DNA from 4 places in the Buttiauxella sp. WJP83 genome. Region 3 is predicted to be linked to each of the others. Evidence: predicted binding sites of a transcription regulator. Region 3 holds the regulator's gene; each other region holds the start of a gene.
The links. The regulator Fur, encoded in region 3, represses iron uptake genes when iron is present. The targets are predictions, from matches to a motif close to ATAATAATGAGAACNACTATCAA.
Positions count from the first base shown of each region.

Region 1: entS (enterobactin transporter EntS) is a predicted target of Fur. The motif match lies at 2,032-2,054, and genes of this name have one in related genera.
Region 2: efeU (iron uptake transporter permease EfeU) is a predicted target of Fur. The motif match lies at 1,973-1,995, and genes of this name have one in related genera.
Region 4: fhuA (ferrichrome porin FhuA) is a predicted target of Fur. The motif match lies at 2,359-2,381, and genes of this name have one in related genera.

Region 1 is NZ_CP110080.1:3,537,206-3,541,410, reverse strand. It holds gene fepG (iron-enterobactin ABC transporter permease) at 1-872, opposite strand, end outside; gene fepD (Fe(3+)-siderophore ABC transporter permease) at 869-1,864, opposite strand; gene entS (enterobactin transporter EntS) at 2,123-3,412, shown strand; gene fepB (Fe2+-enterobactin ABC transporter substrate-binding protein) at 3,473-4,205, opposite strand, start outside.
Region 2 is NZ_CP110080.1:2,983,412-2,987,616, forward strand. It holds gene efeO (iron uptake system protein EfeO) at 1-1,018, opposite strand, end outside; gene efeU (iron uptake transporter permease EfeU) at 1,082-1,915, opposite strand; gene putP (sodium/proline symporter PutP) at 2,097-3,605, opposite strand; gene putA (trifunctional transcriptional regulator/proline dehydrogenase/L-glutamate gamma-semialdehyde dehydrogenase) at 4,143-4,205, shown strand, end outside.
Region 3 is NZ_CP110080.1:3,346,961-3,351,165, reverse strand. It holds gene chiP (chitoporin ChiP) at 1-971, shown strand, start outside; gene chiQ (ChiQ/YbfN family lipoprotein) at 1,019-1,345, shown strand; gene fur (ferric iron uptake transcriptional regulator) at 1,436-1,888, opposite strand; gene fldA (flavodoxin FldA) at 2,171-2,701, opposite strand; gene ybfE (LexA regulated protein) at 2,853-3,134, opposite strand; gene ybfF (esterase) at 3,270-4,046, opposite strand.
Region 4 is NZ_CP110080.1:3,825,832-3,830,036, forward strand. It holds gene fhuC (Fe3+-hydroxamate ABC transporter ATP-binding protein FhuC) at 1-97, opposite strand, end outside; gene fhuA (ferrichrome porin FhuA) at 160-2,331, opposite strand; gene mrcB (bifunctional glycosyl transferase/transpeptidase) at 2,543-4,205, opposite strand, start outside.

The DNA of each region.
Region 1 (4,205 bases), 190 kb from region 3:
GCCAGCAACAAAGTGGCACCACATAAGGCAGATTGCATCAGACCCCAGCGTGAGGTGCCGCTTAACCGGCGGGCAATGTGTGGGGCGACGAGAGCGATAAACGAAATCGGCCCGGCAAGCGCTGTCGCTGCGGCAGTCAGGATGACGCCTGTTAACATCAGCAGCAGTCGCGAATGCTCCACCGAAACGCCCAGTGCACAGGCGCTGTCATCGCCCATTTCCAGTAACCGCATACGGCGAACCAGTAACGCGCCTGCGATTAACGCCAGCAACATCAGCGGTGCGGCAGGATAAATTTTGGCCCACGTCAAACCGTTGAGCGAACCGGCATTCCACAGCCCTGCGGATATCGCGGTTTCCAGCGACGCGTGCAGTAACAGCCAGGTGTTAAACGCCACCAGCATGGCGCGAACGCCGATACCAATAATGATTAAACGGAAGGTTTCGATCCCGTTGCGCCAGGCGAGCATCCACACCACTAGCGCGGTGATGATACCGCCAGCCATTGCTGAACCGGCAATCGCGGTTTGATGCTGACCAAACAGCACCATCGCCACTAACACGCCGCTCCACGCGCCGGTGTTAAAGCCCATCACATCCGGGCTGCCGAGGGGGTTACGCATTAAAGACTGGAAAATGGCTCCGCTTACGCCAAGTGCCGCGCCAATCAATAGCGCCATCATGACACGCGGCAAGCGCCATTCGACCACTACCAGAGAGATATTGCGTGGCGCAGACCCGAACAATGCGTCGAGAACCTGGCGGGCTGAGAGCGGCAACACGCCGCTGCCCAAACTCCATAATCCGAGCGCACAGCTGAGAACGAATAAACACAGGCAACTTATTAACAGGCGAGGGGAAGGGGAATTCATTGCCCGACTCCTTTGCGGCTGCGGCGCACCAGATAAATCAACATCGGCGCACCGATAAACGCGCTGACGACCGAAACGCGCAACTCGCCCGGCACCAACATGCGGCCAATAATATCGGCGAAAAGTAACAGGGCCGGGGTGGCAATCAACGTGGCGGGAAGTGACCAACGGTGGTCAGCACCCATCAGCCAGCGTGCCAGATGCGGCATCATCAGGCCGATAAACGCAATCGGCCCCACGGCGGCGGTGGCGCTGCCACACAGCAACGTAATCGCGACTAAACCCAGCAGTTGGGTACGCGCCACTTTGCTGCCCAGTGCGGTCGCGGTGTCGGTGCCCATGCTCAGGCTGTTTAGCGAACGGCTGATAAACAGTGCAATCCCACAGCCCGTCAGTACCGGCAGCACGATAATCTTCAGGGTTTCGAGGGTGCGAATATCCAGCGTTCCGGCCTGCCAGAATCGTAACTGGTCATAGACCACCGGATTTAACAGCGCGATGCCGTTGCTCATGCCTTCAAGCACCGCACCAAGCGCCACGCCCGCAAGCGTTAAGCGCACCGGGCTAAGTTGCCCACCGCCCTGGCTTCCGGTAAAAGCCACCACCAGTGCGGCAGATAATGCGCCAGCAAACGCCAGCCCAAGTAGCGCCACCGGCGACGAAAGGCTCCACACCGCGGCACCGACGACAATGGCAAAACTGGCACCGGCATTAACGCCAAGCAGGCCGGGGTCGGCGAGAGGATTGCGCGTCAGCGTTTGCATCAACGCGCCCGCAAGGCCAAGGGCGCCTCCGGCGAGAATGCCTGCCAGTGTGCGGGGAAGGCGTGCATCAAGCACGATGGTGCAATCCGCACTTTGGCATTGACCGCTGAGTGCATCCATTACCACCGCAACGGGCAGTGATTTTGCGCCCAGTAGCAGGCTGAGAGTTGCCATCAATAACAGCAAAAACAATAAGATTAGCAGTATTGATAACCGCGAGACTGACATACGTTCTTTCCCTGAAAAAATTACCCTCATCCCAACCTTCTCCCTCAGGAGAAGGAGAAAACAAGTGCATCATGCCGAATCGGAGTGCCGTCCAGTCCCCTCTCCCTGGGGGAGAGGGCTAGGGTGAGGGGCCTGTGAACATAAGATATGAACCACTGGTAAAATTAATGATAGTTATTATCATTATCACTCTTATTTGTTTATGTTAGCATGAGCCGCCTCGCACCTGGAAAGAAAAATTCGCTTTAAGGCCATGTAATGAACCGCAATTCTTTGTTGCTCAATCTGAGTTTGCTCAAGACCCATCCCGCTTTTCGCGCTGTTTTCCTCGCCCGTTTTATTTCAATTGTGTCTCTGGGGTTACTCGGCGTCGCGGTGCCGGTACAAATCCAGACGCTGACCGGCTCTTCCTTGCAGGTTGGGCTTGCAGTGACGCTAACAGGCAGCGCGATGTTTATCGGCCTGATGATGGGCGGCGTACTGGCAGACCGTCACGAGCGTCGTCGTCTTATCTTGCTGGCGCGCTCTACCTGCGGCGTGGGTTTTATTGGCCTGACGATTAACGCCGCTTTGCCGGAACCCTCGCTTGCCGCGATTTACCTGCTTGGCGTGTGGGATGGCTTCTTTGGCGCCCTGGGCGTGACCGCATTATTAGCCGCAACTCCCGCACTGGTGGGGCGTGAGAATTTAATGCAGGCGAGCGCGATTACCATGCTTACGGTGCGCCTCGGTTCAGTGATTTCACCGATGATCGGTGGGCTGTTGTTGGCATCCGGCGGCGTGGTGTGGAACTACGCGCTGGCGTCAGTCGGCACCTTCATTACCTTATTGCCGTTGCTGAGTTTGCCAAAGCTGGCGCCGCCGCCGCAAGCGCGTGAAAACCCGCTGCTTTCATTGTGGAACGGGCTACGTTTTCTGGTCGGTAACCCAGTTATTGGTGGCATTGCGTTAGTTGGCGCGTTGCTGACGATGGCGAGCGCGGTGCGCGTTCTCTATCCCGCATTGGCCGGGCACTGGCAGATGAGTGCAGGGCAAATTGGCCTGATGTATGCCGCGGTTCCTCTGGGGGCGGCCATTGGCGCATTGACCAGCGGGCGCATCGCTCATCACGCACGCCCTGGCATGATTATGCTGGCGGCGGGGATTGTTTCGTTTATCTCGATTGGCCTGTTTAGTCTGATGCCGGTCTGGGGGTTAGGGCTGGCCTGCCTTGCGCTGTTTGGGTATCTCAGTGCGATCAGTTCGTTGTTGCAATACACCTTAATTCAGACGCTGACGCCTGACGGGATGTTAGGTCGCATTAACGGTTTGTGGACGGCGCAAAACGTGACGGGGGATGCGATGGGGGCCGCGATTTTAGGCAGTTTGACGGTGGCAATGACGCCCGTTGCGGCGGCGAGTTCGAGCGGCCTGGCATTGACGGTGTGCGGGGTGGTTCTGGCGATGGTTCTGGTGCAATTACGTCGTTATCAGCAAGCCGCTCCGGTTTCCCCTTCTCCAGGGGGAGAAGGAAGGGATGAAGGCGTCCGTGCTGGCAACCAACGCTGATTTTCGGGCAATCCCCTCTCCCTAACCCTCTCCCAACAGGAGAGGGGACTGTCCTGCATTCTACGAGCCCGCAAACAGCGACGTCATACGCGCGAGTATCTGAGTGGCACTGTAATAATCCAGACGGAAAGTTTCGGTGCCCAGCGCGTAAACACGCTTCTGTTGCACGGCGGGCAGATGCGAGAGCAAAGGGTTGGCTTCCAGCGCCGTAGCGTCTTTCTCATCGCTGGCGAACAGGAACAAACTCTCGCCATTCAAACCCGTCGCCAGGTTTTCACCGCCGAGTTGCACGATGTCATGGCGCTTGCCCATGCTTTTGCTGGCCTGAATAGCCGCAGGCAACGTCGATAGTGTAAAGCCAAGCTGCTGGAGTAATTTCCCTTGCGCGGATTGCTCAGTCCACAGGTTCGCTGAGTGAGAGGCGGGTGTGTAAACCAGCGCGGTGACGGGCTGTGGAGGCAGCACCATACGTTGTTTAGCTTCGCTTAACTGTTTATCAAAACTAGCAATTCTCTCGGCCGCTTGTTTTTCGTGCCCGGTTATTTCGCCAAGTTGAGTCAGCAGTTGCTGCCAACTTTTATCGTCGTAATTAATCACCAGCGTCGGCGCAATCGCTGAAAGCTGGTCGTAAAGGGCGAGGGCGGAATCGCCACCGGTGGCGCTTATCAAAATCAGGTCAGGCATTTGTGCGGCCACGGCTTCAGCGCTGGCTTCGCCAATATATAAACGCTGAACGTTACGCGCTTTAGCCACATCGCCCCACTGGCGCAGGAAACCTTGTGAATCCCCCATG
Region 2 (4,205 bases), 360 kb from region 3:
CAAAACCCTCTTTGGTGCGATATTTCGCGAGGATAGTGTCGACTTTCTTGAAGTTGGCATCCACTTTAGCCAGCAATGGCGCGTTGTCTTTCGCCAGAACAGGACGCAACAAGTTTACGATTTTCTGTGCGCCATCAACGTTTGCCTGGAAGTCCCACAGGTCAGTGTGGCTGTAACGGTCTTCTTCACCGCTGATCTTGCTGGCAGCGACTTCTTCAATCAGACCCGCCGCGCCACCTACCACTTTGCTTGGTGGGAAAGCCAGTTCAGAGATACGCTTTTGCAACTCCAGCACGTCGGTATTCAGCTGATCGGCATATTTCTCCATGCCTTTGGTGGTGTTATCACCAAACAGCGCTTTTTCCAGACGGTGGAAGCCGGTGAATTTCGGATCGTTCGCTTTCTGCTCGTAATCGTCTTCACGGGCATCGATGCTGCCGTCGAGGTCAGAGAACAGTTCAGCAATCGGTTCAATGCGCTCGTAATACTGACGCGTTGGCGCATACAGGGATTTTGCTTTTTCGATATCGCCCGCTTTTACCGCATCAGTAAAGGCTTTGGTGCCTCTAACCAGTTCGACCATTTGCGCGGTAACGTACGCTTTGTATTCTGTAATTGGACCGGTCAATGCCAGCAGATCGTTCTTCGGCGCAGCCTGGTCGCCTGCTGCTTTAACGATAAGCTTGCCTTTCGGGTTACTGAGCAAACCACACGTCATGTCGTATTCACCCGCTTGCAGGTTCGCCGTCATTTTCTGCGAGAAGCCCGGTGCGATGTTTTCGCGCTCTTCAACGACCATCACCCCTTTGAGGATTTCCCACTCCAGCGCTTTCTGGCTGTTGTTCTGAATGATGAACTGAGTTTTGCCCGCGTTAACCGTGATGTTCATCGGTTCGCACTGTTTATCGGTAACAGTGACTTTTACCTGAGGAACATCCGCAGCCTGCGCGGCGAAGGCTGAAGAAACCAGCGCAAACAGCGCTACATGCAGGGCTTTACGACGAAAATGTGTAGTCATGGCCAATCCCTTTAAAAATTTAGTATGTTGTAACTAAGCGGCGACATATTCGCCGCAAGATGATTAACGAGCCTGATTTGTCGCCTGGTTGCCCATGCGCGGGGGGATAAAGAACAGCACCAGCGCGGGGATCAGGTAAATAAAGTACATCGCCACTTCGCTGACGCTCGGCGCTTCCTGGTAACCAAAAATGCCTTCAAGCAGCGTGCCAGTCAGGGAATGCGTTGAAAGGACATTACTCAGATCAAAAGCGATGTCCTGGAAATGGTTCCACAACCCCGCTTCGTGGAATGCGCGCACCGCACCCGCAGCAAGGCCTGCCGCCACCAGCAAAATAAACAAGCTGGTCCATTTAAAGAAAACGGCGAGATTCAGACGGATACCGCCCCAATACAGCAGGAAGCCGAGAACAATCGCGGTACCCAGACCGAGCATTGCCCCGAGCGGTGGCATGATGCCGACGTCCTGCTGGAATGCCGCCAGCAGAAAGAAGACTGACTCAAGCCCTTCACGCGCGACGGCAAAGAACACCATCAGAATCAGCGCCCAGCCGTGGCTACCTTTGCTATGTAATGCGTTATCTACCGCTTGCTCTAACTGGACTTTGACGTTGCGCGACACTTTGCGCATCCAGAACACCATCCAGGTCAGGATGAAGACCGCGATAACCGCGACGATGCCTTCAAACAACTCCTGCTCTTTTTGCGGGAATTCACCGGTAGTTTCGTTAATGAAGATGCCCAAACCCAGGCAAAGTGCTGCCGCAGCAACAACCCCAATCCACATAACGCCAATCCATTGGCCGCGTTGTGTGCGTTTCAGATAGCTGGCTATCAAACTAACAATCAGCGCGGCTTCCAGGCCTTCGCGCAACATAATGAGAAACGGAACAAACATTCCTGATACTCCAACTGTGAACTCAGGTCAAAAGACGTAAAGAAAAGTAAAACCAGAACGATTGTGATTATCATTACCACAAAAATAAACACAAGCGGATTGTTAAGATATTTATAAGCAGATGTAAAAAGGGCCGCGTTTTTGCGGCCCGTTGGGAATGATTCAGTTAAGCGATACCCTGTTACTCAACCTGCAATTTGCTCGGTGGCGCGGTGTGATAAATCTCATCAGCTTGCGCAAAGCGCTTCTGCATTGAGGTGCTTGGTGCTTTGCCCAGCAGGCTCACCACCACAATACCGATGCTACCGAAGACAAAGCCTGGGATGATTTCATACAGGCCTAACCAGCCAAACTGTTTCCAGACGATAACCGTCAGCGCACCGATAATCATCCCCGCTAACGCGCCATTACGCGTCATACGTGACCACATAACTGAGAACAGCACTACAGGGCCAAATGCGGCACCGAAACCTGCCCAGGCGTAACTGACCAGGCCAAGGACGCGGTTTTCAGGGTTTGCCGCCAGCGCGATGGCGATGAGAGCAACCAACAGCACCATGAAGCGCCCTACCCACACCAACTCTTTCTGCCCGGCATCTTTACGGAAGAAGGCTTTATACAAGTCTTCAGTAATTGCGCTTGAACACACCAGCAACTGGCAGCTCAGGGTAGACATCACCGCCGCCAAAATGGCAGATAACAAGATGCCTGCAATCCACGGGTTGAACAGCAATTGTGCCAGCTCGATGAACACGCGCTCGCTGTTCTGGCTGACCGCTCCCGCCAGCGACGGGTTATTGTTGAAGTAAGCAATGCCGAAGAAGCCCACGGCGCACGCGCCACCCAGACACAGAATCATCCACGTCATACTGATGCGACGCGCATTAACGATTGTGTGATGGGAATCTGCCGCCATGAAACGCGCCAGAATGTGTGGCTGGCCGAAGTAGCCCAGACCCCAGCCCATCAGCGAGATGATTGCCACGAAGTTCAGGCCTTTCAGCATATCGACGTTTTCAATGCTTTTTTGCTTGATAACTGCCATGGAATCGTCAAATCCGCCAACCGCAATCACCACCATAACCGGTGTCAGGATCAGGGCGAAAATCATCAGGCTCGCCTGTACGGTATCGGTCCAGCTTACTGCCAGGAAACCACCCACGAAGGTATAAATGATGGTTGCCGCAGCTCCCGCCCACAATGCGGTTTCGTAGCTCATACCGAACGTGCTTTCGAACAGACGTGCTCCCGCCACGATGCCTGATGCGCAATAGATGGTGAAGAACAGCAGGATAACTAACGCCGAGATAATACGCAGGATGCGGCTTTTATCTTCAAAACGCCCGGTGAAATAATCAGGCAATGTCAGTGCGTTATTGTTCACTTCGGTGTGAACACGTAAACGCCCAGCGACCAATTTCCAGTTAATGTAAGCGCCAGCCGTCAAACCGATGGCAATCCAGCTTTCCGAAATACCAGAAAGGAAGATGGCACCAGGCAGGCCCATCAACAGCCAGCCGCTCATGTCGGACGCGCCTGCTGATAATGCGGTGACCACGCTTCCCAGGCTGCGACCGCCCAGAATGTAGTCATCAAAGTTCTTGGTTGAACGCCAGGCGATAAACCCAATCAATATCATGCCAAAGATATAGATGAAGAAGGTCACCAGCATTGGTGTACTCATGGTCATGCAAGTTCTCCAGATTATTACCGGTTATACCCGGTATTACCGCACCGGAACGCAGCGCGGTTTATTTATAGTCATTCCAGTTTGCGACCGTAACGTACAGGAAGCATTTTCCATTCACAAACGATTTAACACGTTATTCACAAAACATTCACCACACAAAAAATAGCTTTTTGCTGGAGGTTGCACTTGCTCACGCTTTTTATGGTTGCACCTGCGAAAAGTGTTAACTACGTCCATAAATCAACCCTGCGACCAATGACCTGCCAGACAACTTACTTACTTTTTGATTTAACAATTCACTCTTTTTCCAGCTTGCTATCTGGCTCACATTTAACAAGGTTGCACAAAGTTGCAACATGATAGATATTGCCGGATAACTTTTATCAGCACATACACACTTCTACCCTAAATCATTTGAGTTGCAGGTAGGCGGCAAAGGAATGAATCCCCAGGAGCTTACTAAAGTAAGTGACTGGGGTGAGTTCCTGCAGCCAACACCCCTGCGGCTCAAAGGATGACGGGTAAAAAGGAGCACGAATGGCCACCACCATGGGCGTAAAACTGGACGACGCAACTCGCGAGCGTATTAAAGAAGCCGCT
Region 3 (4,205 bases):
CCGTTTGGGCTCGTGCAGGTTACATCCAGCCAACCGGTCAAACGCTGTTAGCGCCACACTGGAGCTTCATGCCTGGTACTTATCAGGGTGCTGAAGCTGGGGCAAACTTTGATTATGCCGATGCCGGTGCGCTGAGCTTCTCCTACATGTGGACCAACGAGTACAAAGCTCCATGGCACCTGGAAATGGACAAGTTCTATCAGAACGATAAAAACACCAATGTTGATTATCTACACTCGTTGGGTGCGAAGTATGACTTCAAAAATAATCTGATTCTTGAAGCGGCATTCGGCCAGGCCCAAGGGTATGTCGATCAGTACTTCACCAAAGCAAGTTACAAATTTGATGTGGCTGGCAGCCCGCTGTCAACCAGCTATCAGTTCTACGGCACACGTGACAAAGTCTCCGACGGCAGTGTCAACGATCTGTATGACGGTACTGCATGGTTGCAGGCATTGACTTTCGGATATCGGGCTGGCCAGGTTGACCTGCGCCTGGAAGGGACGATTGTTAAGGCAGACGGCCAGCAGGGTTACTTCCTGCAACGTATGACTCCTACTTATGCCTCCTCTAACGGTCGTCTGGATATCTGGTGGGATAACCGTTCTGACTTCAACGCCAACGGTGAAAAATCAGTGTTCGCAGGTGCGATGTATGACCTGAGCAACTGGAACCTGGCGGGTTGGGCTGTGGGTGCTTCTTATGTTTACGCATGGGATGCTAAACCAAGCTCTAAACCAACAACTGACGGCTACTACGATGCCGACAATCGTCTGAAAGAATCTGCGTATAGCCTTGATGCGTTGTACACCGTTCAGGATGGTCGTGCGAAGGGCACCCTGTTCAAACTGCACTTCACTCAATACGACAACCACTCCGACATCCCAAGCTGGGGCGGTGGTTACGGCAACATCTTCCAGGATGAGCGCGATGTTAAGTTCATAGTCATCGCTCCGTTTACCATTTTCTGATTTGATTCCGGGCGTTAACGCGCCCGGTTTTGTTAAGGATATCGAACATGAAAAAAATCATTTTGGTTACGGTTATGGCTTTAGGTTTGAGCGCCTGCGCACAGCCTAAAACAGCACCAGAAGATTCAAAACTGAAACAGGCTTATAGCGCCTGTATCAATACCGCCGAAGGGAATCCTGATAAAATTCAGGCATGCCAAAGCGTTTTGAATGTGTTGAGTCAAGAGAAGGAACACCAGGAGTTCGCACAAAAAGAGAGCGTTCGTACCCTGGATTACCAGAACTGCATCCAGGCAACTCGTACCGGTAATGACCAAGCCGTTAAAGCCAAATGCGATAAAATCTGGCAAGAAATTCGCGCTAACAATAAATAATTGTCGCGTTCAGCCAATAAAAAAACCGGTGAGCTTCCTCACCGGTTTTTTTATATCTGACCACCGGGTTAGCGTGGTCAAATGTGCGGATTATTTTTCGCTGATTTCGTGTGCATTTTCGTCGGTACGGCAATCACCTTCAGCGCAGTGACCATAAAGATACAGGCTGTGGTTAGTCAGACGAATGCCATGGCGTGATGCGATTTCACGCTGACGGGCTTCGATTGAATCATCACTAAATTCAATAACTTTACCGCAGTCCAGGCAAATCAAATGGTCGTGGTGATGCTGTTGTGTCAGCTCGAATACGGATTTGCCGCCTTCGAAATTATGACGAGTGACAATGCCTGCATCATCAAACTGGTTTAGTACACGATAAACTGTGGCGAGACCAATCTCTTCGCCCATATCAATCAGACGTTTATATAAGTCTTCCGCACTGACGTGGTGGTTCACCGGACCCTGCAACACTTCAAGGATTTTTAATCGTGGAAGCGTGACTTTCAGGCCGGCCTTCTTTAATGCGGTATTATTGTCAGTCATGCGGAAATTGTCCTGTTGCTTAACGGATCGCTCGGACTCAGGGTGAGCGTTAAGATGAATGCGTCTCATTATAGAACTGTCAATTCTAAATGGGAACCGCAAGTATTATGCATAATCAAGCTAAAAAATGGCGGCTGAGTCGCGATTTATTTGCCTTGTTAGCTATTTAGTCAGGAGGTCATTGTACAGGGACAAACTGAAAAGTTAAAAATTTGTAGCGATTATTTTAATCGGAATAATCTATCAATGTGACGCAGCCAGGTCGCTGCGTCACACCGAGCATCAAGCGTTGAGGATATCAGCCAGGTTCAGTTCTTCAGAAACCTGTTTGACCCATTGTTGAACGCGTTGTGCAGTCAGTTCAGGTTGGCGATCTTCATCAATAGCCAGGCCTACGAAGTGATTGTCGTCAGCAAGACCTTTAGACGCTTCAAAATGGTAACCGGCAGTTGGCCAGTGACCCACGATAGCAGCACCGCGCGGTTCAATAATATCGCGGATAGTCCCTAACGCGTCACAGAAGTATTCTGCGTAGTCTTCCTGGTCGCCACAGCCGAAAAGGGCGACCAATTTGCCATTGAAATCAACTTCTTCCAACGTCGGGAAGAAATCATCCCAGTCGCATTGCGCTTCACCGTAATACCACGTTGGAATGCCGAGAAGCAGGATATCGAAGCCTTCCAGGTCTTCTTTGCTGCTCTTAGCAATGTCATGCACCTCAGCAACGTCTTTACCGAGCTGTTTTTGAATCATCTTTGCGATATTTTCGGTGTTACCAGTGTCGCTGCCGAAAAAAATGCCTACGATTGCCATGAGTAAAATAACCTCTTGAAACTTAATGGTATGGTGGCTGCTATTCGGCCACAGATAGGGCAATCATAGCAGAACACAAAGCGCTGCGGAAATTGCTATCACCCTGATGTGCACAGACTGCAACATCACATTCTGGGCTACAGCATAAAAATTAACTGAGATGCTGCTTCAATTGTGCGAGTAAAATCTCTTCAATCAACTCACTACGACTGATATTGCGCGCTTCAGCCAGATGATTAAGTGCATCTACTGCATCGTTATTGAGCTTTAACTCCACTCGCTTAAGGCCGCGTACTTTATCGCGCTTGAGCTGGTTGCGTTTGTTGATACGCAGTTGCTCATCACGCGTGAGCGGATTAGTTTTTGGTCGCCCGGGGCGACGCTCGTCCGCGAACAGATCTAATGTAGTACGGTCCGTTTGTTCTTTTGCCATGATTAGACTACTGACAGGGAATTCAGGTGGCACGGAGCGGGGTGCTCTGGCGCATTTTAGCGCGCAATCATACATCAGCATGGCTTGCGCGCCAACGCGTTAGCCGCATCTAACGGCCAGTCGGTTTGTTTTTAATCAGTTTGCTGCTGTTCCGTCGATAAAACGATGGATTGCGCGCAAAACAGCATCAGGTTTTTCGGCATGAACCCAGTGCCCGGCACCGGCAACCACATGAGCGCGTGCCTGCGGAAACTGTGCAAGCAGTGTTTCGCGGTGCGATTCGTCAACATAAGGAGACGCGCCGCCCCGGATAAACAATGCCGGTTCATTCCATGTTGGGATAGTTTGCCAGCCGACAATATTTTCGTATTGTTCCCACAACACTGGCACATTGAATTTCCATTCACCGTCAGCAAAGGACTTCAGCAAAAACTGAATCACGCCTTCTTCATCTATATGTTCGCGCATTACCGCTGCGGCCTGTTGACGAGTTTTCGCTTCTGCATCAGTGACGGCATTAATTGCCGCGAAAATTTCATCATGGCGGCGGACGTGGTAATCCACAGGCGCGATATCAATCAGCACTAATTTTTCGATGCGTTCAGGGGCAATTGCGGTTAACGCCATCGCCACTTTACCACCCATGGAATGGCCAATAATAATGGCTTTATCAAAACCATATTCATCGAGCGTTTCCACCACATCTTGCGCCATCGCGGCATAGTTCATCTCAGGGCTGCGTGGGGATAATCCGTGATTGCGAAGATCAATTTGCAGCAAGGTGTGCTCTTGTCCAAGATCGCGGGCCAGTACCCCCAGATTATCAAGGCTACCAAAAAGACCGTGGATCAGGACGATGGGGGAATTACTAGTCGATTGTTGCGCAGTTTGCAGGCGAGCATTCAATTTCATGGCAAAGTTCTTTTTTTTTACTTCGTGAGGTTAGGGTATCATAACGGCATCCTGCCGCTGTGCCGCAAATTTCCAGTTTAATCTGACTTTGTGGTGTGACAAAAGTTTGGCGCTACCCGAGGTTGGGATTTGAACTTATAATCCCAACAACTTGTATTC
Region 4 (4,205 bases), 480 kb from region 3:
TAAGCGACAGGGGGTGGAGGAGCGTGCGACCGGGTACGCGGAAGGTAACGTCAGTGAGGCTAAACGTGGTATCGGGATGAAGGTGTTTGTCCTGCATGGTAGCCAACTTTGTTGATGGGCACGGCGAACCGTGCCCTAAATTGCTGATTCTAAACCAACTTAGAAGCGGAATGTTGCCGTCGCAACAACCTGACGCTCTGCGCCCCAGAAGCAACCGTAAGTGGCGAAGCAGCTGGCAACGTATTCACGATCAAGCAAGTTGTTTACGTTTACCGCAACACTTGAACCATTCATACCGAAGCGGCCAAGGTCATATTTAACCACTGCATCCAGCACCGCAGCACTACCCACTTTGAAGCTGTTCGCAGGGTCGCCGTAGCTGGAACCAATGAAGCGACCGCCAGTACCGATAGTCAGACCGGTGAGCGCACCTTCATTGAAGGTGTAATCACCCCACAGTGAAGCCATATGCTCTGGCACCTGCTCAGGCGTATTGCCTTTGAAAGTGGTGTCGGTGGTGTATTCCGCATCGGTGTAGGTGTAAGACGCAGTGACGTTAATGTTGGCATTAACCGCCGCTTTGGCTTCAAGTTCTACGCCACGGGACCGAATTTCGCCGCCCTGAATGGAAGAGAAACCGTGGGAAGTGTCGGGATCGGACATCAGGTTATCAGACTTGGTCAACTGATAAACCGCACCGGTAATGACCACTGCCATATCCTTCGGCACATACTTCACACCCGCTTCGTACTGACGGCCTTTTGAAGGTTTGAAGGTGTTGCCGTAAAAATCCGCACCGGAGTTGGGTTCGAAAGATTCGCTGTAGCTAATGTATGGCGATACACCGTTATCGAATAGATAGTTCAGACCGGCACGGCCAGTGAATTCGCTGTCGTCACGCTCGGTGAAGTTATTCGCCTGGTATGCGAGAGTAGACTGTTTCAGCCAATCGTAACGGCCTCCGACAGTCAGAACAAACTTGTTCCACTCCGCCTGATCCTGAATGTAGATACCGGTTTGTTTCTGTTTGTTTTGCTGATACGGATCCGCATCGCCAAAATCGTAGTTTTCATAGACTGGGTTATACAAATCCAGCGGAGGCGCGCTGCCAAAGGTCGCGTTCACATCGTTACGCATCTGCTGGAAATCCACACCTGTCAGCAAGGTATGTGCAATTTCGCCTGTCGCAAAGTTGCTCTGCAACTGGGTATCAACCGCAAAGTTGTGCAGTTTTTCGTTATCCACAACCGTACCGCGAGTCAACATATGGCCCGTTGAATCTACGCCTGTACCGTAAACGCTTTTCTGATTGGTTTTGGAGTCAACATAACGCAGGTTCTGGCGCACGGTGAAAGTGTCGTTGAACTCATGGTCAAAACTGTAACCGACCATTTTATGGGACAACGAGTAGGTGTTATTTGGCGCACCTTCGTTGAAGTTAGTCGGCAAGCGCGAACCATCTGGCAACGGCTCAACGGTGCCTTCTTTAGGCAACCAACCGTAATAACCGGTTTCTGGGGTATCTTGCAGATTAGCTAAGAAAGTGAAATTGGTTTTATCGTCAGGACGCCAGGTGAACGACGGTGCAATCGCATAACGTTTCTGTTTGGAGAACTGCTGCTGGTCGTCGTTAGAACGTGCCACACCGGTCAGACGATAAGAATACTCGCCTGCATCATCCAGCGAATCACTGAAATCAAAACCAGTTTGCCACAGGTTATTGGTACCCATTTTGAACTGCACTTCTTTCAGCGGTTCAGTGGTTGGGCGCTTGCTCACCATCGTGATGATGCCGCCTGGGCTGCTTTTTCCGTACAGTACGGACGTTGGGCCGCGCATTAATTCCACGCGCTCAAGCATATACGGGTCGATGATGACTTCGTTGTAGAAATCACCCTGAAGTTTCAGGCCATCTAAATAGTTGTTCTGGTTAACAGAACCGAAACCACGAATTTTCACCGCGTCATACGTGTCTGAAGAGCCACGAGTTGAAACAGTAATGCCCGGCGTATAACCCAGCGCTTCTTTAACGGAAGCGGGTTGGTGAGTATCCATCTCTTCACGCGTCACAACAGAAATAGACTGCGGAGTCTTTTCAATTGGCGTATCGGTCTTGGTGGCGGTTGCCGTGCGTTTAGCCGCAATCGTCGGAGACGGGCCCCATGCACTTTCATCAGCCGCGCTTGCAGAAACGGTGATGGTATCTTCTTTGGTTGCTGTGCTATCAGCGGCAAAACTCGGTGCGCTGACACCGCTTACAGCGGCAGCAACAAAAAAAGCGAGCTTGCGAATTGAGGTATTGACTGGTTGTCCAGTTCTTAAACGTGCCATTGTGCTTTATCTCTGATGAAGTGACGAATGATAACGAAAACGAGAATTATTATTATGCCGCAGAATAATAGACGAAACGGAAAGCGCATGGCAAGCGGATCACACCCCTTGTAAGTGCGAGGGAATAATAATTAACCAGAGTAATTACAAGGAGTATGTAAAAAGAAAAGCCCCCGGTATAAACGGAGGCTTTTTTGGAAAGCAGTAACGATTACTTACTGCCGAACATGTCTTTTATCCAACCGGCAACACCATCACCTGACTCTTGTTGCTGCTGCGGTTGCTGCTGCTGTTGTTGTTGCGGCTGCTGTTGAGGCTGCTGCGACTGGCTAAACGGATTATTGTTCTGCTCAACCTGCTGGCTTTGCTGGCACAACGCATCTGGATTCGTCGTCCACACTGGCAGCACACGATCACCACCACCACCGCACTGGAAGTAACCTGCGCTATCAACGCCCATATCGACGATATCTTCCGGTGGATTCAGCACCAACGGAATTGGCGTTTGGTTCGCCAGGTAGCGTTGATAAAGCGACATCGCCCCGCTCGCACCGTACAGTTTGGTCGGCTGGTTGTTATCACGCCCAACCCAGGTGATGGCGACTTCTTTACCATCAATCCCGGCAAACCAGGTATCAACGTTATCGTTGGTAGTCCCCGTTTTCCCTGCCAGATGCAAGTTCGGATATTTGCCACCCAACGCACGCCCAGTACCACGAGCCATAACCTGCTGCATCGTGTACAGCGTCATGTAAGCCGCCTGTGGAGGAACAGCCTGTTCTGCCTGCGGGAAGCTTTGATACAGCACGGTACCATCTTCAGCAATCACCGAACGCAATGCAGACAGCGTTGCGCGGTTACCGCCGCTGGCAATGGTCTGGAATGCCTGAGCCACTTCGATTGGCGTCAGGTTCAACGCGCCCAGCAACATTGCCGGAACCGGATGCAACTGGTCTTTCGGCACACCCAGTTTAATCCAGGTGTCGGTGACGGCTGGCAGGCCAAGCGCCATACCCAGATTCACCGTTGGTACGTTCATCGAACGTGTCAACGCATCAACCAGCATCACCTGACCGCTATAGCGACGATCGTCGTTTTGCGGCGACCAAACCTGACCATTCGGCTGCTTCAGCGCAATCGGTGCATCGGCAATCCAGGTATTCAGGCGATAGGCATCGGGCTGGCTTAACGCTGTCAGATACGTTGCAGGTTTAGCCAGAGAACCGATAGAACGGCGTGCCTGCATCGCGCGGTTAAAGCCTGCATATTGTGTTTCCGCCCCCCCAACCATGGCACGAACTTCGCCGGTTGAACGGTCAACAATCACCATTGCTGCTTCAAGATCTTTCAGCTTACGAGAAGCGCGGAGAACCGGTACGCCTTCGCTCACCGCTTTTTCTGCCGCATCCTGGGAAACGGAGTCAAAAGTGGTGAAGATCTTCACGCCCGACAGGTCTTTAACTTTATCGCCAAGCTTGGCCTGGAGTTCGTTACGCACCATCTGCATAAATGCAGGCTGCGGCGAAATCACCCCGCCACGCGGCTGCACACCCAGAGGGCGAGCGCTCAGCATGTCGTAAAGTTCCTGGTCGATCACTTTCTGCTCTTGTAACAAGCGCAGCACAAGGTTTCGACGTTCCAGTGCCAGTTTCGGGTTACGCCATGGGTTGTAAATCGACGCCCCTTTCACCATGCCGACCAGCAACGCTTGTTGGTCAAGACTCAGCTCTTCAACCGGACGACCAAAGTAGTACAAGCTCGCCAGCGGGAAGCCGCGAATTTCGTTATCGCCGCTCTGGCCGAGGTACACCTCGTTCAGATACAGCTCAAGAATGCGATCTTTGCCGTAACGGGCGTCCATGATCAGCGCCATG